Actinopolymorpha singaporensis: one gene and its partner. The protein of the gene in region 2 interacts with the protein of the main gene of each other region in a pairwise test. Links are inferred from orthologs where the notes say so. Each region holds a gene or a part of one and is shown on either strand. Other genes may lie near its edges.

Region 1 (4,231 bases), 620 kb from region 2 along the record:
AGCGTGAGGTCGCGCACGTCGATCCCGCCCACGCGCACCGCGCCCGCGGTGACGTCGTACATCCGGGTGACCAGGTGGGTCATCGTCGTCTTGCCCGCACCGGACTGCCCGACCAGCGCCACCAGCTGGCCGGCCTCCGCCCGGACCGACACCTCGTGCAGCACCTGGGTGGAGACGGTCTGGTCGAGCACGGCGACCGTCTCCAGCGAGGCGAGGGACACCTCGGCGGCCCGCGGGTACTCGAAACTCACCCGGTCGAACTCGATGCTCGCGGGCACCTCCGCCGGCAGGTCGCGGGCGCCGGGGAGGTTCTTCACCAGCGGCTCCAGGTCCAGCACCTCGAACACCCGCTCGAAGCTCACCAGCGCGGTCATGATGTCGACGTGCACGTTGGACAGCGCGGTCAGCGGGCCGTACAGCCGGGTGAGGTACGCCGTCAGCGCCACCAGCGTTCCGACACTCAGCGCACCGGCCACGGCCTGGACGCCGCCCCAGCCGTAGACCAGCGCCACCGACAGCGAGGCGACCAGCATCAGCGCGGTGAAGAACACCCGGCTGTACATCGCCTGGGTGACGCCGATGTCGCGGACCCGGGCCGCCCGCTGCCCGAACGCCTCGTCCTCCACCTCGTGCCGGCCGAACAGCTTCACCAGCAGGGCTCCGGACACGCCGAGCCGCTCGGTCAGCATGGCGTTCATCTGCGCATTGAGGTCGTAGGACTCCCGGGTGATCGCCTGCAGCTTGCGCCCGAGCCAGCGGGCCGGCAGCAGGAACAACGGCAGCATGACCAGGGAGACCAGGGTGATCTGCCAGGACAGGACGAACATCGCGCTCAGCGTGAACACCGCGGTGAGCAGGTTGCTCACGACGTTCGACAGCGTGGACGTGAACGCCTGCTGCGCGCCGAGGACGTCGTTGTTGAGGCGGGACACCAGGGCGCCGGTCTGGGTACGCGTGAAGAACGCCAGCGGCATCCGCTGGATGTGTGCGAACACCCGCGAGCGCATGTCGAAGATCAGGCCCTCGCCGATCCGGGCGCCGCAGTAGCGCTCGACCAGGCCCAGCGCGCCGGTCAGGATCGCGATGCCCGCGACCACCAGGGCCATCCGGACCACCAGTCCGGAGTCCTTGCCGAGCACGCCCTCGTTGATGATCTCGCGGAAGATCAGCGGGGTGACCGCGCCGGCGGCGGCGTCGACGGCCAGCAGCACCGTCAGCGTGCCGACGAACCCGGCGTAGGGACGGGCGAACGACACGATCCGCCGGGTCGTGCCGGGCGCCAGGCGCCGGCGGGCCGCCGACCTGTCCCGGGTGAAGGACCGGATCGTGCCCCAGCCACCCCCACCACCGTGCATGCTCAAGGCGCGGCTTCCCTTCGTCGGCGACCGGTCCGCACAGGTGAACCCCCTGGCCGGACAATGTCTTCCCGGCCAGGGGGTTCGTTCGTCAGGGCGTCATGATCTCGCAGAGACCGGCCCAGCTCCCTGGTGACCCCCGCAGTCCCAAGGCCGTGGCCTGCCTCCGTACGTCTGCTCCTCGCGTCTGACGGGGTGCGTACGGCGGCGCGGCTTCAGGCCCGCACCTTCTTGGCCCGGGTCGCTCCGCCCCTGCTGCGAAGCCGCACCCCGGACTCGCTCAGCAACCGGTGCACGAACCCGTAGGACCGGCCGGTCTCCTGGGCGATCGTACGGATGCTCTTGCCTCCGTCGTACTTTCGTCTCAGGTCCGCGGCGAGCTTGTCCCGCTGTGGTCCGGTGACCCGAACGCCCTTCTTCAATGTCTCGACCACGCTTGCCTCCGCTGGCGAGTTGGCGGTTGCCCTGGGCTCACATGGCAGAGCCGCACGGCATTCGATCAACCCACCAATGCCCGATGATCGGCCGGACCATGCGCGTCGGCAACACCTGATCGGACGCGATTACCGATTCGCAATCCGGCGGATGTCGCTCGAACCAGTGAAATGGGGCGACTCGGCCTCGCGCCGGAGCGTGGAGGACCGGAGTCCTCCCACGCTCAGGCGAGCGAGACCAGGTCGGCGTAGTCGGCGTTCCAGAGGTCCTCGACACCGTCGGGGAGCAGCAGGACGCGTTCGGGTTCGAGCGCCGCGACCGCGCCCTCGTCGTGGGTGACGAGCACGATCGCACCCTTGTACGACCGGATCGCGCCCAGGATCTCCTCCCGCGACACCGGGTCGAGGTTGTTCGTCGGCTCGTCCAGCAGCAGGACGTTGGCGCTCGAACACACCAGCCGGGCCAGCGCCAGCCGGGTCTTCTCCCCACCGGAGAGCACCCCCGCCGGCTTGTCCACGTCGTCGCCGGAGAACAGGAACGAGCCCAGCACCTTGCGCGCCTCGGTGTCGGTGAGGTGCGGAGCCTCGGCCAGCATGTTCTCCCGGACGGTACGCGTGGTGTCGAGTGTCTCGTGCTCCTGGGCGTAGTAGCCGAGCCGGAGGCCGTGGCCCGGCACCACCTCGCCGGTGTCGGGCCGCTCGACCCCGGACAGCACCCGGAGCAGGGTCGTCTTCCCCGCACCGTTCAGCCCGAGGACGACCACCCGGCTGCCCTTGTCGACGGCCAGGTCGACGTCGCTGAAGACCTCCAGCGAGCCGTACGACTTCGACAGCTCGCGCGCTGTCAACGGCGTCTTGCCGCAGGGAGCGGGCTCGGGCAGCCGGATCCGGGCCACCCGGTCGGCCTTGCGCTCGGCCTCCAGCCCGGAGACCATCCGCTCGGCCCGGCGGGCCATGTTCTTGGCCGCGGTCGCCTTCGTCGCCTTGGCCCGCATCTTGTCGGCCTGGGCCATCAGGGCGCTCGCCTTGCGCTCGGCGTTGGTGCGCTCGCGCCTGCGCCGCCGGTCGTCGGTCTCGCGCTGCTCGAGGTAGGTGCGCCAGCCGACGTTGTAGACGTCCAGCTCGGCGCGGTTGGCGTCCAGGTGAAAGACGCGGTTGACAGTCGCCTCGAGCAGGCCGACGTCGTGGCTGATCACCACCAGGCCGCCCCTGTAGGACCGCAGGTACTCCCGCAGCCAGGTGACGGAGTCGGCGTCGAGGTGGTTGGTCGGCTCGTCGAGGAGCAGGGTGTCGGAGCCGGAGAACAGGATCCGGGCCAGTTCGATGCGGCGCCGCTGACCGCCGGAGAGGGTGCGCAGCGGCTGGGACAGAACGCGCTCGGGGAGGCCAAGGCTCGCGGTGACCTGGGCCGCCTCGGACTCGGCGGCGTACCCGCCGCGGGCGAGGAACTCCTCCTCGGCCCGGGCGTACTTCCGCATCGCGCGGTCGGTGCCGGCGGTCCCGGCACTGCCCGCGCCGACGCCGGCCATCTCCAGCTCGGCGGTGCGCAGCTGGTCGACCACCTGGTCCAGGCCGCGCGCGGACAGCACGCGGTCGCGGGCGGTGACGTCGAGGTCGCCGGTGCGAGGGTCCTGCGGGAGGTAGCCGACCGAGCCGGAACGGGTGACGGTGCCGGCGGCCGGCTGGCCCTCGCCGGCGAGGATCCGGGTCAGGGTCGTCTTGCCGGCGCCGTTGCGGCCGACCAGACCCACGCGGTCGCCGGGGGCGACGCGGAAGGAGACGTCAGAAAGAAGAAGACGCGCGCCAGCACGGAGTTCGAGACTGCTTACGGTGATCACGGGAGAACGCTCCGGAGTCGAACGGACACAGGGGACACGTGGGCAACGGAGTGTCCAGTCACGCAATCCGGATGAGCATGCCTGCCAGTGTAGAGGGCACTCCCGGGTGGCCGCGACCCGGTTGCCGGGGCCCCGGCTGCGGGGTCGCACCGATTGTGGGGTCACGCCAAGCGGCAGGACCGGACGTTGGCGCGGAAGGCAGGTCGGACCGGCGGGCCGGCCGCATACCCTCGATGCGGCCCCGCCTCCGCGCCGGGCCGACCGAACCACGAGGAGTTCCACATGGCAGCACCGGCACCGGTCCGCCGGCTACCCACCCGCGACCTGGCGCTGATCGCGCTGTTCGCGGCCCTGATCGCGGTGCTCGGCTTGCCGGGATCCATCGCGCTGTTCGGCAGCACCGTCCCGATCACCGCGCAGTCGCTGGGGCCGATGCTGGCCGGGTCGATCCTGGGTGCGCGCCGCGGCCTGCTGGCCACGCTGACGTTCTGCGCGCTCGTGCTCGCCGGGCTGCCGCTGCTGGCCGGCGGCCGGGGCGGGCTGGGCGTACTGGCCGGTGCGTCGGCCGGCTACTTCGTGGGGTTCCCGCTGGGCGCCTGGGTGA
Region 2 (7,056 bases):
GACCTACTCGTCCTCGTCGTCCAGGCGGGCCAGCCAGGTGGCCAGTCGTTCGATCGGCGTCTCGAACTCGGGGTTGAGGTCGACGAACTCCTGCAGCCGTCCGGCCAGCCAGGCGAGCGAGACCTCCTCGTCTCCCCGGCGGTCGGACAGCTCCTCGATTCCGCGGTCGGTGAAGTACATCGTGGCTACGAACTCCGGTCTGCGAACTTCGCGGGTGTGGTGCCCGGCGGCTCAGGCGAACACGCTGTCCAACAACGCAGCCTGCTCGGTCTTGTGCACCGCGCCCGAGCCGACGGCCGGCGCCGCCGAGGCGGGCCGGGCCGCGAGACGTACGGACTGGCCGAGCTGGGGGAAGAAGTTGAGCGCCATGTGTGGCCAGGCGCCCTGGTTCGCCGGCTCGTCCTGGGCCCACACCAGCTCGCGGGCACCGTCGAACTTCGCGAGCTCTGCCCGCAGCGCCTCGGCCGGGAGGGGACTCAGCTGCTCCACCCGGACGATCGCGGTGCGCGGCTCGGCACCCTCGCGCCGCTTGCGCTCGGCGAGCAGCTCCCAGGCGATCTTGCCCGAACACATGACGACCCGGTCGACGTTGCCCGGGTCCACGGTGTCGTCGCCGATCACCGGGAGGAACCGGCCCCTGGTGAACTCTTCCGGCTTGCTGGTGGCCGCCTTGCTGCGCAGCATCGACTTCGGGGTGAAGACGACCATCGGACGGTGCACCGCGCCCAGGCTGTGCCAGCGGAGCAGGTGGAAGTAGTTGACCGGTGAGGACGGCTGGGCGACGGTCATCGAGTCGCCCGAGGCGAGCTGCAGGAACCGCTCGATCCGGCCGGAGGAGTGGTCGGGGCCCTGGCCTTCGTATCCGTGCGGCAGCAGCAGCACGACGCCGGACAGCTGGCCCCACTTGGCCTCACCGGCGGAGATGAACTCGTCGATGATCGTCTGGGCGCCGTTGTGGAAGTCGCCGAACTGCGCCTCCCACAGCACCAGAGCGTCCGGGCGGGCCACGGAGTAGCCGTACTCGAAGCCCATCGCGGCGAACTCGCTGAGCAGCGAGTCGTAGATGTAGAACGGCCCCTGGTCCTCGTCGAGGTGCTGGAGCGGTGTCCACTCCTCGCTGGTGTGCCGGTCGACGATGGTGGCGAACCGCTGGACGAACGTGCCTCGCCGGCTGTCCTGACCGGCCAGCCGGACCGGCCGGCCCGCCATCAGCAGGGAGCCGAACGCGATGATCTCCGCGGTGGCCCAGTCGATCGGGCCGTCGGTGATCGCCGCCGCCCGGCGCTGCAGCTGCGGCAGCACCTTCGGGTGGACGGTGAACCCCTCCGGCGTGGACACGTGCGCGTCCGCGATCCGCTTCAGCGTCTCCAGCGACACCGAGGTGTCCGCCTCGGCGGCCGGCTTCTCGGGATAGTCCGGGGCGGTGAAGTAGTCGTCCGACGGCGCGTTCTTGGCGGCCCGCACCTCGGCGAACACCCGCTCCAGGCGCTCCTGGTAGTCGCGGAGGGCCTGCTCGGCCTCCTCCACGGAGATGTCGCCGCGCCCGATCAGGGCCTCGGTGTAGAGCTTGCGGACCGAGCGCTTGCCCTCGATCAGGTCGTACATCTTCGGCTGCGTGAACGACGGGTCGTCGGTCTCGTTGTGCCCACGGCGGCGGTAGCAGATGACGTCGATCACGACGTCCTTGTGGAACGTCTGGCGGTACTCGAACGCCAGCCGGGCCACCCGGATGCACGCCTCGGGGTCGTCGCCGTTGACGTGGAAGATCGGCGCCTGGATCATCCGCGCGACGTCGGTGCAGTAGGTCGAGGAGCGCGACGCCGTGGGCGAGGTGGTGAAGCCGACCTGGTTGTTGACGATGACGTGGATCGTCCCGCCGGTGCGGTAGCCGCGCAGCTGGGAGAGGTTGAGCGTCTCCGCCACCACGCCCTGCCCGGCGAACGCCGCGTCGCCGTGCACGAGCAGCGGCAGCACCGGGAACTCCAGGCCGCGGTTGAGGATGTCCTGCTTGGCCCGGGCGATGCCCTCCAGCACCGGGTCGACGGCCTCCAGGTGGGAGGGGTTCGCGGCCACCGACACCTTGATCTTGGCGCCACTGTCCGCGGTGAACTCGCCCTCCGCGCCGAGGTGGTACTTCACGTCGCCGGAGCCCTGGATCGTCCGCGGGTCGATGTTGCCCTCGAACTCGCGGAAGATGTGCGCGGCCCGCTTGCCGGCGATGTTGGCCAGGACGTTGAGCCGGCCGCGGTGGGCCATGCCGATGGTGACCTCGTCCAGGCCCGCCATCGCAGCCTGCTCGCACACCTCGTCCAGCAGCGCGATCGCCGACTCGCCGCCCTCCAGGCTGAACCGCCGCTGGCCGACGTACTTCGTCTGCAGGAAGGTCTCGAACGCCTCGGCCTGGTTGAGCTTGGACAGGATGCGCAGCTGCTCCTGCTGCGGCAGCCGGTCCTGGGGACGCTCCACGCGGTCCTGGATCCACCGCCGCTCGTCCGGCTCCTGCATGTGCATGTACTCGATGCCGACGGTGCGGGAGTAGGCGTCGCGCAGCAGCCCCAGGATGTGCCGCAGCATCATGAACCGCTTGCCGCCGCCGAAGCTGCCGGTGGCGAACTCGCGGTCGAGGTCCCACAGCGTCAGGCCGTGGGTCACCACGTCGAGGTCCTCGTGCCGGCGGACCCTGTAGTCCAGCGGGTCGGTGTCGGCGATCAGGTGGCCGCGCACGCGGTAGGCGTGGATGAGCTCCAGCACCCGGGCCTGCTTGCCGATCTCGTCGTCGTGCGAGGTCGGGATGTCCGACACCCAGCGCACCGGCTCGTACGGGATCCGCAGCGCGGCGAAGATCTCGTCGTAGAAGTCCTCGTCGCCCAGCAGCAGCTGGTGCACCCGCCGGAGGAACTCACCGGACTGCGCACCCTGGATCACCCGGTGGTCGTAGGTCGAGGTGAGCGTCATCACCTTGCTCACCGCGAGACGGTTCATCGTCTCCTCGGCGGCGCCCTGGTAGGCGGCGGGGTACTCCATCGCGCCCACGCCGATGATCGCGCCCTGCCCGGCCATCAGCCGCGGGACCGAGTGGCTGGTGCCGATCGTGCCCGGGTTGGTGAGGCTGATCGAGGTGCCCCGGAAGTCCTCGACGGTGAGCTTGTTGTTCCGTGCGCGGCGTACGACGTCCTCGTAGGCGCTCCAGAACGACGCGAAGTCGAGCGTCTCCGCGGCCTTGATGTTGGGGACCAGCAACTGCCGGGTGCCGTCCGGCTTCTGGATGTCGATCGCCAGGCCGAGGGCGAGGTGAGGCGGCTTGACCAGGGTCGGCTTGCCGTCGACCTCGGTGTAGCCGTGGTTCATCTCCGGCATCGAGCGGACCGCCTTGGCGATCGCGTAGCCGATGATGTGGGTGAAACTGACCTTGCCGCCGCGGGACCGGGCGAGGTGGTTGTTGATGACGATGCGGTTGTCGATGAGCAGCTTCACCGGCACCTGGCGCACGCTGGTCGCGGTCGGGACGGTGAGGCTCTCGTCCATGTTCTTGGCCGTGCGGGCGGCGGCGCCGCGCAGCGGGACGAGCTCCGGCTCGGCTGCCTTCGTCTCCTCCGCCGGGGCGGCGGGCCTGCCGGGCGCGGGCCTGGCGGGAGTGGGCTTGCCCGGGGCCGGCTTGGCGGGGGCGGTCTTGGCGGAAGGGGCCTTGCTCGGCGCGGACTTCTCCGGAGCGGGCCTGGCGGGGGCGGTCTTGGCGGGAGCCTGCTTGGCCGGAGCGGCCGCCTTCGGCTGGCCGGACGCCACCTGCTTCCCGGAGCCGGACCGGCTGGGTACGGCGGAGGTGCCGTTCGTCCCGGACGCGCCACCGGACCCCTTGGCCTTCGCCGAGGCACCGCCCGTGCCCGCGTCGGCGCCACTGCCGTTGCGGTCGGGCTGGTAGTCGCGGAAGAAGGCCAGCCAGGCCTTGTCCACGGAATCAGGGTCGTTCAGGTAGCGCTGGTACATCTCGTCGACGAGCCACTCGTTCGTCCCGAACTGGGACAGCGGGTCGTTGTGCGAGGACTGGGACGCCACGGCGTTGATCGCCTCTTCCGCTCACCATGATCGTTTGGACCGATTGTTCGGCTTCCGGGAACCAAGCCTAGTCGCCGAGTTCAACTCCGTTGGTCCCGGAGCAGGGGTTTTGGTTACGAGCCGGACCACGGCCGACAACACCGTGTGGGCGGCCGCCCACACGGTGTTGTCGAAGCGGGTCTCGCCCCAGGTCAGCGGCGGTCTTCGGGAAGCTCCGAGGCCGCCAGGACAGACCGGAACAAGCTGCGGTAACGGCGCATGATCGACAGTAGCTCGTCGGTGCCGAGATCGGCGGCGTCGCGCCAGTCGCGCTCGATCCGGTCGCGGTGCTCGGTGAACGTCGAGGTCACGAACACCATGGCCTCGCCGACGAGCAGACCGGCCTCGTGTGCGGCGTCGCGAGGGTCGTCCAGAAGCTTGGCCTGGGCGTCCAGCCACCGCTGCTGGAGATCGTCGATCCGGCGCCGGCGTTCGGCAGCGTCCCACTCGTCACGGCCGGTCGCCGGGGCGTTCGTGCCCGATGTATCGCCTGCGGGCACCTCGGCCAGGTCGCGGTCGCTCCGAACCACGTCGTCGTGTTCCGCTTGGGCACGGTCGCCGGGCCGGCGGGCCGACTCCTCCGAGGCGAGCGAGTCGTTCGGACCGGCAGACCTGTCCGGGAGAGCGAGGACAGCCTCCCTGTCCGACTCGTTCTGGCTGTCCGAAATGTCCGGGCCGTCCTGGTGATCGCGGGCCGGAACCTCCTCCGCCGACGCGGAGTCGTGTTCATGCCTGAACCGGTCGTCGCGCTCGCGTCCATCGGCCTCGGGCGACTCCGCCCGGCCGGTGAACGGCCCCTCGGCCACCTCACCGACCTCCTGCTCGCGGTCCGCCGGAGCGTCCCCCTGCGGCTTGCCGCCCAGCCCGGTGTCCTCGTCGGTCGCCGGACGGTCGGTGTCCGGCCGGTCGGTGTCCGGCTGGTCGGTGTCCTGTCGGACCAGGTCCGGGCGCTCGACGTCGGGCCGGTTGGCCTCGGGCCTGTCGGCCTCGCGCCGGCCGGTCTCGGGCCGGTCGGCGCCGTGCCGCCCGAACGCGCCGCCGTCGGTGGTGTGCGGTGGCTCACCGCCCCAGGCAGGCTCGCCCTGCGTGCCGGGCTGGTTGCGCCGGAACCCGTGCCGCTCGGGCGTCGCGGTGTCGCCGGCGTCGGGGCGGAACGGACCCGGCGCCTGGGCGGACCGGCCCATGACGCGAGCGCGCTCCAGCGGCCCGGTGCGGAAGTCGCTCGGTGGAGTGCGGAGCCCGCGCGGGGCGAACGCCGCGTCGAAGTCGTCCGGCTGCCTGCCCTCGACACCGGCGACCCGTGCCCCCTGCTGGTGCGGGCCGGCACCGAACGCCGGGCGCTCGGTGCGCTCGGTGCGCTCGGTGCGCTCGGTGCGCTCCGGGTCCTGGCCCTGCTCGGGACGCCGCCCGTGCTCGGGGGAGTAGTCCTGGCCGGCGTGCTCGTCCGGACGCTCGTCGTCCGCGTCGCGGTCACGCCGGCCGTCGTCCGTAGGGAACGGGTGGAACGCCTGGGTCTGGTCGTCGTACTGCTCGTTGTCCTCGCTGTCCTCAGGCGGCGAGGTGAGCCGCTCCAGCCATGACTTCCGGCCCTTCTGGACGTCCTTCATCGAACGTTCCTCCCACCTGCGGAGCTGTTGGATTGCGAAGGTTCGACCGCTTGGTCCCGGGCAGCCTTCAACACGTGTGACCCGCTGTCAAGCCGCCTCGGAGTCGCTCCCGATCCCCTCGCGGCCCGGGTCCGACCCGACCGGCGCGAGGGCCGACCGGCTCCTCGGCAGCCCCGCGACCGGTCTCCCGGCGCGCCGGTCATACGCCTCGTCCCGGACGAAATCGGGGTACCTTGTGCAAAAGTTCCTCCCCGTCGGGCCCGGCGCTTCATCGGCCGGCCAGGCCGCCGCCCCGGCCCGACGGTCGGCTTGGTCACGGGGTGAGGCGGATGTGGACCGGGGTGGCCAACACGCCGGCGCGCGGCCGGTCGTCCGGCATACCGCGCGCGCTTCGCCCGAACGCCGCCGACGCCGACCGGGAGTCCGCCCGCAAGCCGTGGGTCGGGCGTTCGTACGCCCATCTGGTGCTGCCCGTTCCCCACCTGGACGAGCGCCACCGCGAACTTTTCGACCGCGCGGTGCACGGCCAGGCCGACGGCGACGGTGACGACGGCGGCGAGATCCGGGCCGGCCGGGGCGATCGCACGTGGCAGGTCGTCAACGCCGAGGCCGACGCCGAGCCCGGGCTCCCGGTGCTGCGCCGGCAGTGGCGACATCCGGGGGGTGACTCGCTGCTGCTGGTGGTCCTCGGGTGGTACCCGCTGGTGGTCACCGTGGGGCCGGAGTCGGCGGCCTCGATCCGGGCCCGCCGAGCGCTGCGCCGCGTGGTGGACGCCGTGCGGTCGGCAGGTGGCCGGACGGTGCCCGACGCGGACCTGTCCCGGGTGCTGGCGCGAAGCCGCGAACGCTGGGAACGCGCGGTCGCCCTCCGGCAGGTGATCGAGGAACGCCGTACCTGGCTGGAGGCCCGTCACTGCCGCGGCTGCGGCGAGTGGTCGGCGTACGGCGTACTGCACTGCCGTGGATGTGCGCGCAGGTTCGCCCCGGCCGACGACGCCGAGCGGGACGAACGCGGCCGGATCGCGGCCGAGGAGTCGGCCCGCGCCGAACGCGAGCTGGCCGAGCTGGGTTCGGGCGCCGGGTTGTTCGCCGACTGGCCGCCCCGGCCGGAGGGCGCCGACAGGGGCGGCGGCGACAGGGGCGGCGCCGACAGGGGCGCGGACCGGTGACGGTCGGAGCACCGCGGGAGCCGGGTCCCACGGAGGGGACCGGCGAGCGGTGGGGGTGGGAGCTGCGGGCACCGGAGGTCGCCCCGCCGCAGCCGTTCGCCGACCAGCCGCCCGGGCTGCCACCTGCCGACGCGCCGTGGCTGACCAGGCTGGCCGGTCGCCGCGACCGCACCCCGCTGGGCTGGTGG

Evidence for each region. The genes of interacting proteins can lie anywhere in the genome.
Region 1: the proteins of BLU27_RS27365 (region 2) and BLU27_RS24615 interact in binary tests that used the Escherichia coli proteins (3 or more experiments, as listed by UniProt). The link is inferred for Actinopolymorpha singaporensis from one-to-one orthologs.

What each region holds. Positions count from the first base shown.
Region 1 is NZ_LT629732.1:5,493,380-5,497,610, forward strand. Bases 1,321-4,231 are described here. They hold BLU27_RS24615 (ABC-F family ATP-binding cassette domain-containing protein), read right to left. Parts: upstream 3,628-4,231; coding sequence 2,014-3,627; downstream 1,321-2,013. Other genes in these bases: BLU27_RS24605 (ABC transporter ATP-binding protein), read right to left, coding at 1,321-1,355; BLU27_RS24610 (helix-turn-helix domain-containing protein), read right to left, coding at 1,571-1,789; BLU27_RS24620 (biotin transporter BioY), read left to right, coding at 3,910-4,231. Outside these bases: more of BLU27_RS24605, read right to left, coding at 1-1,320. UniProt on the Escherichia coli protein: Genetic data indicate it may be involved in ribosome assembly or function.
Region 2 is NZ_LT629732.1:6,111,935-6,118,990, reverse strand. The notes cover bases 32-4,447. They hold BLU27_RS27365 (multifunctional oxoglutarate decarboxylase/oxoglutarate dehydrogenase thiamine pyrophosphate-binding subunit/dihydrolipoyllysine-residue succinyltransferase subunit), read right to left. Parts: upstream 4,054-4,447; coding sequence 232-4,053; downstream 32-231. Other genes in these bases: BLU27_RS27360 (hypothetical protein), read right to left, coding at 4,245-4,447; BLU27_RS29670 (DUF6104 family protein), read right to left, coding at 32-180. Also shown: more of BLU27_RS29670, read right to left, coding at 4-31; more of BLU27_RS27360, read right to left, coding at 4,448-5,699; BLU27_RS27355 (hypothetical protein), read left to right, coding at 6,029-6,868; BLU27_RS27350 (hypothetical protein), read left to right, coding at 6,865-7,056. UniProt on the Escherichia coli protein: E1 component of the 2-oxoglutarate dehydrogenase (OGDH) complex which catalyzes the decarboxylation of 2-oxoglutarate, the first step in the conversion of 2-oxoglutarate to succinyl-CoA and CO(2).